3 regions of the Vibrio sp. NH-7 genome follow, and region 1 is predicted to be linked to each of the others. Evidence: predicted binding sites of a transcription regulator. Region 1 holds the regulator's gene; each other region holds the start of a gene.
What was found. The regulator CRP, encoded in region 1, controls carbon source genes, mostly activating them, when cyclic AMP is high. The targets are predictions, from matches to a motif close to TGTGANNNNNNTCACA.
Positions count from the first base shown of each region.

Region 1 (4,261 bases):
CGCGAGTGGTGATGCACCATTTGGCGGTCCAGGCGCATCGGGTAATTTACGTCCAAGCGCTTACTATGCCGCAGACTATTGTGCTTACCCTATGGCTTCGATGGAAGGCAGCGAAACATTGCTGCCTGCTACGTTAAGCCCAGGGTTAGATCTATAACCATAATAAACCACTAAGGTTTCCCTTATTGCCTTTCTTAGCCGAAAGGCACTTTAAACGTCACAGGTTGAAGGCTACCTAATCAGATTTTCTGGACACATTTTGGTTAGGTGGCCTCTTTTATATCGAAAAACAATACTAATAAAGCTCTCTTTAACGTAAACAACCCCGATACAAGGAGGCGTTATGACGCCAGATGTTTTGTTCCAACCGTTATGGAATGACTATATTCAACGCTTATGTCCCTCTGCTGAAAAAGTGCATCAACTTCTGCAAGAAGACGAAGCATTGATCAACGACCATATTGCTTTGCGCACCTTCAATGTTGAGCCGTTAGGCATTGCGACGCTGGCTCAACCATTCCTTGATGCTGGTTACACCCCTTGTGGTGACTATGTGTTTGAGAGCAAAAAGTTAGTCGCCAAGCATTTTGAACATCCAGACCCAACGCAACCGAAAGTATTCATCAGTGAACTCAAAGTCGATGAGTGTTCAGCCGAGTTGCAGGCCATCGTGGCTAAACTGGTTGAGCAGGTGGACGCCTCTCAATTGCAAAGCCCAGAGTTTTTGTATGGCGGACGTTTGTGGAATCTTAGCTACGCTGATTTCCAGACGTTGGCAAAAGAGAGTGAATACGCTTCTTGGTTAGCTGCCCATGGTTATGGTGCAAACCACTTTACGGTGAGCGTGAATCAGTTAAATGCGTTTGGCGAAGTGGTTGATGTGAACAACCATCTGCGTGATGCAGGCTTTACCATCAATGAGTTTGGTGGTGAGGTGAAAGGCTCCCCAGATGTGTTGCTCGAACAGTCATCTACTATGGCAGACAAAGTCCCCGTGCAATTTACTGAAGGCACAGAGATTATTCCGGGTGGTTTCTATGAGTTTGCCAAGCGTTACCCAATGAGCAACGGCGAGCTTTATCCAGGGTTTGTTGCGGCGTCTGCTGATAAGATTTTTGAAAGCACCAATGGGTAAGTTCGAACAGGGATTACCTAGTTTGTATTGCTCACAAACAAAAAAGCCACCCAATGGGTGGCTTTTAAAATTCAGCAGTTAATCGAGATTAACGAGTACCGTAAACAACGATTGTCTTACCGTGAGCAGAGATTAGGTTCTGCTCTTCTAGCATCTTCAAGATACGACCTACTGTCTCACGAGAACAGCCAACGATTTGACCGATTTCTTGACGAGTGATCTTGATTTGCATGCCGTCCGGGTGAGTCATCGCATCTGGTTGCTTCGCTAGGTTTAGTAGCGTTTGCGCGATACGGCCAGTAACGTCTAAGAACGCAAGGTCGCCCACTTTTTGGCTAGTCACTTGAAGGCGGCTTGCCATTTGCGCTGAAAGGCGCATTAGGATATCTGGGTTTACTTGAATTAGCTGACGGAACTTCTTGAATGAAATTTCTGCTACTTCACAAGGAGATTTAGCACGAACCCATGCGGTACGCTCTTGGTCTTCTTCGAATAGACCAAGTTCACCGATAAAGTCACCTTGGTTTAGGTAAGAAAGGATCATTTCCTTACCTTCTTCGTCTTTAATAAGAACCGCAACTGAACCTTTAACGATGTAGTACAACGTCTCAGCTTTCTCGCCCGCGTGAATTAGCGTGCTTTTTGATGGGTACTTATGAATATGACAGTGTGAAAGGAACCACTCTAATGTTGGGTCGGTTTGAGGTTTACCTAGAACCATAATATCTCACTTCCTCTGCAGGGTACGCTTGCCGCTTTCCATGTTTTAGCTAAGCCTTAAATAGGCTTACTAGGATAAGAGCACTTTACAAATGCTGCAAGCCAACTTGTGTTTCGGTTACAAATAGTATCCTTTTTCGAAAACGATTTCTTGATTTTAATCGGGTCCTACTTGGGTTTTGCTACGCAAAACTGTGCACATGATCACGGTATGAAAAGTAATCGTGTTCTAGCCGTGAGTTCTAGCCAATTTTTCCTGTTTCGATGAGTTGCTGAAGGATAGGACGAACGATCAATTCCATCGCAAAACTCATCTTGCCACCAGGCACGACTAAGGTGTTATGTCGCGACATAAATGAACCATCAATCATTGCCAGTAAGTATGGGAAATCGACGTTCTTAATTCCGCGCAAGCGAATGACCACGAAACTCTCATCCAAGCTCGGGATGCCTTTTGCATTTAAAGGATTGGATGTATCGACGGTCGGCACTCGTTGAAAGTTAATGTGGGTGCGCGAAAACTGTGGGGTGATGTAGTTGAGGTAGTCGTCCATCGAACGAACAATCGAATCCATCACCGCTTCACGAGAGTGACCTCGATCGCGAGTGTCTCGAACAAACTTTTGAATCCACTCTAAGTTCACGATTGGAACCATGCCAATCAAGAAGTCCACATGCTGGGCAACGTTAACATCGCCATCGACGACGCCGCCATGCAACCCTTCGTAGAAAAGAACGTCGGAGTTCTCTGGCAAGTCTTGCCAAGGGGTGAAGGTGCCAGGCATTTGGTTGTATGGTACTGCCTCGTCAAAGGTGTGCAGGTAGCGGCGAACTTGCCCTGTACCTTCATGGCCATATTTACGAAAGAACTCTGCTAGCGCAGGAAAGTCGTTAGCTTGTGGGCCAAAGTAACTAATATGGCGGCCTTGCTCGCGCGCCTTACGGATCTCCACATCCATTTCTGGTCGTGTGAAGCGATGGAAGCTGTCGCCTTCAACCCATGCGGGTTTGACGTTCATCATATTGAACATCTTACGGAAAGCTTCTGAAGTAGTGGTAGTACCGGCGCCAGAAGAACCGGTAACGGCAATAATTGGATGTTTTGCTGACATGACAAACCTTGTCGTTGAATACGTTCCTGTAATCGGAGTTCACTATAGCACGCTTTAGTAAACCGTCATTGTATGCAGTTCTCTAAAATTTGTTTTTGAGTTGAATGTCGACGGTTTCATGTAACTCGGAGAAAACCACGACCGCATCACCTGACTCGAGCTGTTTCTTAATTTGATCAATCTTGCTTTGCAGTGACACCTCTACCGCTCCGTAGTCGGTTCCTTCCCTAAGGACAAACTCACGAATCAAGTTTTCTAATGTCTCTGGTGCAATGTCTTGCCAAGGAACAATCATAAATACCTCTAGATTTTATGTTCGCAGATGAGGCGCTATTATGCCGGATCGGTGAGACTTTCATAGTAGGCGGGCAGGGCTTCTTCCAGCCAAAACCGCGGTTTGATGGCGCTGCCGGTAACAAAGCCGACATGACCGCCTTGATCAAACAGCCGGTAATCGATGTTATCGGGCAGCACATACTTGGGGATCACCGCATCAGTCATAAACGGGTCGTCTTTGGCATGAATGATTTGCGTCGGGACTTTGATCTCTTTCAGGCGGTGGATGCCCGAACAGCGCTGGTAGTAATCTTCGGCATCTTTAAATCCATGCAGCGGCGCGGTGATTAAGTCGTCAAACTCGTACAATCGCGTCACCCGTTTGATGCATTGATAAGTTAGCCCTAACTCGCCCTTGAGTAAGTGGTGCTTCTGCAAGGCGCTCTTTTTCAAAGAGGAGAGTAAGTAGTTTTTGTAGAGCTTAGAAAAGCCTTGTTCAATTCGCTCCGAGCAGGCCGAGAGATCCAATGGCGCGGAGACAATCGTTGCGGCATCGAGTAGTGGGTCTTGATTATACTTAGCCAAGTAGTTCGCCAGCATATTTCCGCCAAGTGAAATCCCAACGGCAACCTTCTTTTGAGAAGGAAATAGACTATTGAGGTACTGCAAAAAGAAACGGGCATCTTCGACTTCACCAGAGTGATAAGCGCGCGCTAACTTGTTCGGCTTACCGCTGCAGCCGCGAAAGTGCATCATGACGGAGAGCCAACCTTGTTTGTTAAACGCATCCATCAAGCCATTGGCGTAAGGGCTGTAGAAGCATCCTTCCAGTCCGTGGAACAGAACGAAAATCGGTTTGCTTTTGGCCGCTGTGGTCTGGTTATCTTCACCCCAAGCGATGTCAAGGAAGTCACCATCGGGGGTATCAAGTGTTTGCCAGATAGGCTCAAACAGCGCTTTTTTTCGAATTAAGCGCGGAGCTAGGGTTTGAAGGTGGGGATTGGAAAGCCCTTTGGCG
Region 1 is NZ_CM132187.1:270,354-274,614, forward strand. It holds gene astD (succinylglutamate-semialdehyde dehydrogenase) at 1-157, shown strand, start outside; gene ACUALS_RS01300 (2-oxoadipate dioxygenase/decarboxylase family protein) at 344-1,135, shown strand; gene crp (cAMP-activated global transcriptional regulator CRP) at 1,224-1,856, opposite strand; gene ACUALS_RS01310 (phosphoribulokinase) at 2,098-2,967, opposite strand; gene ACUALS_RS01315 (YheU family protein) at 3,050-3,262, opposite strand; gene ACUALS_RS01320 (hydrolase) at 3,301-4,261, opposite strand, start outside.

Region 2 (4,261 bases), 800 kb from region 1:
ATAGCTAGAGTAACGTCTTTACCTAGTTCGTAACCAGCAGCAGCAACAGCTTCTGCGATAACTTCTAGAGCTTCAGCGTTAGATTTAAGGTTAGGAGCGAAACCACCTTCGTCACCAACTGCAGTGCTGTAGCCTTTAGACTTAAGAACTTTAGCTAGGTTGTGGAATACTTCTGCACCGATACGTAGACCTTCTTTAAGAGTCTTAGCGCCAACTGGTTGGATCATGAACTCTTGGATGTCAACGTTGTTGTCTGCGTGCTCACCACCGTTGATGATGTTCATCATTGGTAGAGGCATAGAGAACTGACCAGCAGTACCGTTTAGCTCAGCGATGTGCTCGTATAGAGGCATGCCTTTAGCTGCTGCTGCAGCTTTAGCGTTAGCTAGAGAAACCGCTAGGATTGCGTTAGCACCGAACTTAGATTTGTTTTCAGTACCGTCTAGCTCGATCATGATAGCGTCGATTGCAGCTTGGTCTTTAGCGTCTTTACCAACTAGAGCTTCAGCGATTTCGCCGTTTACAGCTTCAACAGCTTTAAGAACACCTTTACCTAGGAAACGAGCTTTGTCGCCGTCACGTAGCTCAAGAGCTTCACGTGAACCAGTTGATGCGCCAGATGGAGCAGCAGCCATACCTACGAAACCGCCTTCTAGGTGTACTTCAGCTTCTACAGTTGGGTTACCACGTGAATCGATGATTTCACGACCTAGAACTTTAACGATCTTAGACATTGAATGTTTCCTTCTCGTTGAATATATAATGTCAAAATTAAGGGCAGCAGCACAACTAACGCTACTGCCCGTATCCTTTACTTCTCTAATTCGCCGCGTTGGTATTCACCAGCCGCTTTCACGAAACCTGCAAACAGTGGGTGACCATCGCGAGGTGTTGAAGTGAACTCTGGGTGGAACTGAGCCGCTACAAACCATGGGTGAGCTGGGTTCTCAATCACTTCTACCAGTTTCTTGTCTGCAGATAGACCCGATACTTTCAGGCCTGCTTTTTCAATCTGTGGACGAAGGTTGTTGTTCACTTCGTAACGGTGGCGGTGACGCTCATGAATTGTCGCGCTACCGTATAGTTCACGAGCTTTCGTTCCTTTCTCTAGGTGACATAGCTGTGAACCAAGACGCATAGTACCACCAAGATCTGACTTCTCGGTACGTTCTTCAACGTTACCTTCGCCATCAACCCACTCAGTGATTAGACCAACCACTGGGTACTTCGTCTCTTTGTTAAATTCTGTTGAGTGAGCACCTTCCATACCCGCAACGTTGCGCGCGTATTCAATCAGTGCTACTTGCATACCTAGACAGATGCCAAGGTAAGGTACTTTGTTCTCACGAGCGTATTTCGCCGCCATGATCTTGCCTTCCACACCACGATCGCCGAAGCCACCTGGAACTAGGATTGCGTCAAGACCTGCAAGTGCTTCGTCGCCTTTGCTCTCTACATCTTGAGAATCAACGTACTTAATCTTAACGCTTAGACGGTTCTTAAGACCTGCGTGCTTAAGCGCTTCGTTGACTGATTTGTAAGCATCTGGAAGTTCGATGTACTTACCAACCATACCGATAGTCACTTCAGCGGTTGGGTTCGCTTCTTCGTAGATAACCTGTTCCCATTCTGACAGATCTGCTTCAGGAGCAGTAATGCCAAAGCGAGAACATACTAGGTCGTCTAAACCTTGAGATTTGATGAGTTGAGGGATCTTGTAGATTGAATCTACGTCCTTCATCGAGATAACCGCTTTTTCTTGTACGTTACAGAAAAGCGCGATCTTCTTACGTTCGTTCGCAGGGATCATGCGATCTGAGCGACAAACAAGAATGTCAGGCTGGATACCGATAGAAAGCAGCTCTTTTACAGAGTGTTGCGTTGGCTTAGTTTTTACTTCGCCCGCTGCTGCTAGATAAGGAACTAGAGTCAGGTGCATGAACATAGCGCGCTCACGGCCAAGTTCTACAGCTAGCTGACGGATAGCTTCCATAAATGGTAGAGATTCGATATCACCAACCGTACCACCGACTTCAACGATAGCTACGTCGTGGCCTTCAGAGCCAGCGATCACGCGATCTTTGATAGCGTTAGTGATATGTGGGATAACCTGAATGGTTGCACCTAGGTAATCACCACGACGCTCTTTACGTAGAACGTCAGCGTAAACACGACCTGCAGTGAAGTTGTTGCGCTTAGTCATCTTGGTGCGAATGAATCGCTCGTAGTGACCAAGGTCAAGGTCAGTTTCAGCGCCATCTTCCGTGACGAACACCTCACCGTGTTGAGTTGGGCTCATAGTGCCTGGGTCAACGTTAATGTAAGGGTCAAGCTTCATCATAGTCACTTTAAGACCACGAGCTTCTAGAATAGCCGCAAGAGATGCTGCTGCAATACCTTTACCTAGAGAGGATACAACCCCGCCAGTAACAAAAATGTAATTTGTCGTCATGTTTAACCTGAAATTGGTTGAATGAGGGAAAATGGATTTCTTCTGGACGGGATATAAATATACCAGAAGCCCTTAACCGCCACAACGTGAAATCTATCACACTGCAATTTTTTATTTTTTGCTTCAAATCAAACTGCATGAACAGAACAAACTCACGCAAAACATAGTTGAGTCAATCTTGTCCCATTTCGCTAAATCTACTGCCCAGACCTTTTCTCTTCTCGCTTTATCTGGTTCCAATGCTCGTCCAACTCTTGCAACGAACAGTCTTGTAACGCTTTATTTTGCTCCGCGACCCTTCCCTCAACGGCTTTAAAGCGGCGCACAAATTTTAAGTTGGCCTTGCTCAAAGCGGCTTCTGGATTAACCTGTACATGACGAGCTAAATTCACCGTTGCAAAGAGTAAATCACCGATTTCTAGCTCTAGGTTGTCTTGATTTACATCGACTTGAAGCGCTTCGTCCATGACTTCATCTATCTCTTCGTGAACTTTCTCTGCAACAGGTCCTAACGAATCCCAATCAAAGCCGAATTTCGCGCATTTTTTCTGGATCTTTGTAGCACGAGAAAGAGCTGGTAGAGAATTTGGTATTGAGTCTAGGATACTTTGCTCTGTTTTGCCTACTTCTGCTTTTTCTTTTGCTTTTTCGGCTTCCCAATTGGCATTAATTTCTTCATCTGACGCAAACTCCACATCGGAAAATACATGCGGATGACGACGTGTCAGTTTCTCATTTACAGCCTCAACAACCTCTGAAAAATCAAACAACCCCTGCTCTTTGGCTAGCTGACTATAAAAAATCACCTGAAACAGCAAATCGCCAAGCTCTTCTTTGAGATTTGGCCAATCGCGATTGTGAATCGCATCGACCACTTCATAGGTCTCTTCAATGGTGTGCGGGACAATAGTGTCAAAGCTCTGCTTTCGATCCCATGGACAACCATTTTCTGGGTCACGAAGCTGCGCCATGATTTGCTCTAACTGCTCAATTGGATGGCTCATATTTCTTCTTCCTTTAAACCTTCTATCTAAAGAACTGTCATCAAATAAAAAGGTGAGCAGCCAAAACCACTCACCTTTAGGTTATCTATCTATTACCTGAGTTGGAAACTATCCCAACCTCTTGACCGACATGACATCTTTAATCTGTTCAACACGCTTCGATACGCGCTGGAGAATCTCAATGTTAGTTACTTCCAAATCGAAGTCCATGATGGAGAGCTGTTTACGATAATCGACGCGGCTCTTCATACTGGTGACTTTGATCTTTTCGTTGGCAAACAGTGTGGTGATGTCTTTGAGTAAACCGCCGCGCTCCATTGCTTCCACACGAACGGTGAGGATGTATGAACCAACAAAACCGCTGCCCCAAACCGTATCAATAATCCGCTCTGGTGCGTGATGACGCAGCTCTTCAAGTTGTTCACAATCCGCGCGGTGAACTGAAATGCCGCGACCTTGCGTGATGTAACCCGCGATCTCATCACCGGGAATCGGCTGACAACAACGCGCGAGATGGGTCATAAGGTTATCGACCCCTTCAACCACTACCGCGTCTTTCTTAGGACGACTTTGAACAGGCGCTTTGTTCTCTGCTTCTTGCAGTTTCTCTAACGCTTGCTGATCTTCCTCTTCGGCGGTTGGCTTGTTCACTAGAGCATTGATGTGGTTAATGATCTGGTTGATACGCAGATCTCCGCTACCGACACCGACATAGAGCTCATCAGGCGTATTCATGTTGAAACGCTTGAGACCATATTGTTCAGCATCTTTGAGTGTTGCGCCAATCTTGGTAAGCTCTTGTTCT
Region 2 is NZ_CM132187.1:2,550,744-2,555,004, forward strand. It holds gene eno (phosphopyruvate hydratase) at 1-734, opposite strand, end outside; gene ACUALS_RS11795 (CTP synthase) at 812-2,452, opposite strand; gene mazG (nucleoside triphosphate pyrophosphohydrolase) at 2,650-3,456, opposite strand; gene relA (GTP diphosphokinase) at 3,565-4,261, opposite strand, start outside.
Region 2: the regulator CRP is predicted to act here: its motif matches at 2,538-2,553, upstream of ACUALS_RS11795 (CTP synthase).

Region 3 (4,261 bases), 300 kb from region 1:
AGCTGGTTGCTCTTTTTCAGTGTTATGAAGGAAGTAAAGTAGTCGTTGGCCTAACTCTCGAATATCTTGAGCTCGCTCTCTCAGGTAGACATCTGACATTCGAGCGAATCGATTCGAATAGCTCTCAACCACTTGACGTAATGCCCAGTCAGCACGATCGCCTTTTTGAATTTGCGCTTTAAGATCTTTACGCAACATCGGATCATTGAGTAAATGCGTAAACAAGTCAAAAATGGCCAGCGCATCTTTGTTGATCTCACTATCGAGCTTCTTGCGCATACGCCGAAAGTCACTCAATGCCGCTTCAACCGCCAATAGTAAGATTTCCTGCTCGCGTTCGATGTCTAGTGTTGAGGCAGGGTACACATCCGTGAGCTCTGGTTGAGTATCGTCTAGCCAAAACTCTCCAATCGCCACACCACTCGACGCAGGGACCCCTTTCATCGCAAGCTGTTTCTTTTCTAAACGCCATTGACCTTGCGTTTGAGCATGCGCGATGATCACCGCAAGCTGCGCCGCTAAGGTGACTAAAAAAGACTCTTCCATCTCGTCAAACTGGCGGGGCGTCTTTTGCTGAACGACCAAGACCCCTAACACCTGTTTGCGGTGGATAATCGGCGTACCAAGAAAGCTGTGGTAAATTTCTTCACCTAGCTCAGAGAAGTATTTGAAGTTTGGATGCTTAGAAGCTTCTGCAATATTGAGAGGCTCAGCCGTGCGCTTTACCAGACCGACCAAGCCCTCATTAAATCCAATGCGAATTTTGTCGCCTTTGAAACGTAAACCTTGCGTCGCCATCAACTCAAGGCGCTGCATTTCTTCATTAGCGAGATAGATAGTACAACATTCGGTGCTCATGGCACTGCATGTCTGCTTAACCAAGATATCCAAAGCCTGATGTACATCTTCGACTTTGGAAACCTGTTCAACTATTTCCCTTAGTTGAGAAAGCATGTCTATCCTCTTCTATGTTTGCGCTTGTTCTTGCTTCTACGCTCTTTAAACGGCATTGCCATGGAGGCAAACTCTTTCATCGCTCGGCGATACACATCGCGCTTGAAAGAAACGACTTGTCGTACAGGATACCAATAACTCACCCAACGCCAACCATCGAATTCAGGGGAACTGCCGCGCAGCATATTGATTCGTGACTCATCACAATCTAAACGCAGCAGAAACCATTTCTGTTTTTGACCGATACAAACAGGTTTGGAATCCCAGCGAACCAGTCGTTTGGGTAACTTATATCTTAACCAATGACGACTTGTTGCTACGATTTTTACATCCTTCTTCGTTAGACCAACCTCTTCATAGAGCTCGCGGTACATCGCTTGCTCAGGGGTTTCACCTTCATCAATTCCCCCTTGAGGAAACTGCCAAGAGTGTTGTCCGTATCGTTTAGCCCAGAAGACCTGACCATGGTTGTTACAAATTACAATTCCCACATTTAAGCGGTAACCATCGCCATCTATCACTGGCCAACCTCTAATAAAATCTTTAATTACAGTGATTTTTCCACATATCCCCAATTGGAGCAAACTTACTAGTGTGACTAAGGCGGAAAATATCGCTCACCAAACACAACATGAATAACTTTTGAGCAGAACACCTCTTATGCACAATACAATGAGACATAGACCACATTTATTCACCTTTTCTGTGTATAACTATGTGAAAAATCCACATCAAAGTGATCATTTTATCGACAACAAGGCCACTTAAGCACAAACCCCCTACTGAACCCCAAAAACAAAATAATTAAAATCAATAACTTAAACATCAAACCTACAGATAATAAGCCAACCTACTCTAGTAATGTTCAGCAAATACCAGATCGGTCAAAGATCCACCACCAATAGTTTTATCCACACTCCACATTGGCAAATGCAAGTTTTAAGGGAAACTGCAAGCAAATAATCACTCTAAAACCCCTGTTTATTCATACACATCCAAGAAAACGGCAACAGGATCCCCTTCTTCCTGTGGATAACTACTTGATAGACGATCTTTCACGCGAAATGATCAAACTTCGCACAGCCAAGCACAGCCAACCCGGTGCGCTTCCGTTACAATAAAGACAGAATTATTGAACAGCGAATAGTATGAAACCAGAACCACAATCCGAATCTGAACTGTTAGAGCGCGCATGGAGTGTTGCCGGACTTTCATTTGCAGAGCTTGCCCAAGAAGCCGAAATGACGGTTCCACCTGATTTACGTCGAGATAAAGGATGGGTTGGACAACTACTCGAATGGCACCTAGGCGCTACGGCAGGCAGTAAACCTCAGCAGGACTTTGAAAAGCTGGGTATTGAGCTTAAAACCATCCCCATTAGCTACACAGGCAAACCGCTAGAGACCACCTTTGTTTGTGTCGCTCCACTTGTTGGCATACATGGGCTGAGTTGGGAAAACAGCCATGTCCGGAACAAACTGTCTCGAGTCCTGTGGGTACCCGTTGAAGGTGAGCGAGAAATCCCACTGGCAGAAAGACGTGTCGGCTCCCCTCTTATCTGGTCACCGACTCAAGAAGAAGAGCTTCAGCTGAAAACTGATTGGGAAGAGCTGATGGACCTCATCGTCACAGGCCATGTTGAACAAATCACCGCAAGGCATGGTGAAGTCCTACAACTGCGGCCAAAAGCGGCCAATGGAAGAGCACTGACCGAAGCGTATGGCGCCAGCGGAAGAATCATCAAGACACGCCCAAGAGGGTTCTATCTGCGAACCCAGTTCACGGCTGCGCTTCTAGAAAGCAACTACGCTTAGTGTGTGACTAGTGACAACTCTATATCGTGATATAACGGACCATCAGTCGATCCACACTCATCGTAAGCGTTGTGCAAGCGCAAATAAGCACGCTCAACCCCCAGACGAGTTAATTCCTCTTTGACTCGCTCTAACGATTCAAAGTGAATCGGCTCGTCATTGACCTTTAGTGGCTCCAACTTGTGCTTATACTCTACTGCTAACAAATATTGAGAAAGGTCCGAGCAACTGATCACAAACACTTTTGGCGGCTGATAAGAATCTTTGTGGTAACCATGTATCCACTTATCTAACTGAGTCATGTTCATAATTCACCTCCATTATTCATATTAGCCAAAGCCAATAATTTTGCGAAATTGTTAACAACGCCAATTCCTTCCCACAACGGAATCCCCTATATTGGATGGATAAAAATAATGAAACTGAGGAAGGCCCATGCAATACAACAAGTTACCTCACTCAACGTTAGAAGTGAGTCAAATATGTCTTGGCACAATGACGTTTGGGGTGCAGAACTCTGAGCAAGATGCATTTCGTCAGCTCGATTTTGCACTTGAAAGAGGTGTGAACTTTATCGACACCGCAGAGATGTACCCAGTACCTCCAAGCCCACAGACTCAAGGTGCGACAGAACAACATATCGGAAATTGGCTAAAGCACTCAGGCAAAAGAGAAAAAGTTGTCTTGGCGACCAAAGTAGCAGGGCCAAGAAACATGCCGCACATTCGCGACAATATGAAGCTAGACAGGCGCAACATCCACCTCGCAATCGATGATAGCTTACGCAGGCTACAAACTGACTATGTCGATCTTTATCAAATTCATTGGCCCCAGCGCCAAACGAACTGCTTTGGTCAACTAAACTACCCTTATCCAACAGAGCAAGAAGAAGTCACATTAGTTGAGACGCTGGAAGCGTTGGCTGAGCTGATTAAAGCGGGCAAAGTTCGCTATATCGGCGTGTCTAACGAAACACCTTGGGGCGTGATGACGTTACTGAGATTAGCCGAAAAGCATGAGCTACCAAGAATTGTCTCGATTCAGAACCCATACAACTTACTTAATCGTAGCTTTGAAGTAGGACTATCGGAGATTAGTCACTATGAAGGCGTTCAGCTACTCGCATATTCACCGCTTGCCTTTGGTACATTGAGTGGCAAGTACTTGGACGGTCAACGCCCTGAAGGCGCTCGATGCTCGCTATTCGAACGTTTTGTCCGCTACTTCACACCACAAGGAATTGAAGCTACAGCCGCTTATGTTAACTTGGCTCGAGAACATGGATTAGATCCCGCTCAAATGGCACTCGCCTTTGTGAATCAACGTCCTTTTGTCGCATCCAACATTATCGGAGCAACAACCATCGAGCAGCTAGAATCGAATATAAACAGTCTTGATGTCGTACTGACAGATGAGTTGCTTCAGGGGCTGCAAGAGATTGGGACGACATACTCCAATCCTTGCCCATAATTGCCAGCTACTTAGGTAGCTGG
Region 3 is NZ_CM132187.1:567,394-571,654, reverse strand. It holds gene ptsP (phosphoenolpyruvate--protein phosphotransferase) at 1-954, opposite strand, end outside; gene rppH (RNA pyrophosphohydrolase) at 957-1,475, opposite strand; gene mutH (DNA mismatch repair endonuclease MutH) at 2,103-2,768, shown strand; gene ACUALS_RS02825 (DUF6482 family protein) at 2,765-3,076, opposite strand; gene ACUALS_RS02820 (NADP(H)-dependent aldo-keto reductase) at 3,204-4,238, shown strand.
Region 3: the regulator CRP is predicted to act here: its motif matches at 1,628-1,643, upstream of rppH (RNA pyrophosphohydrolase).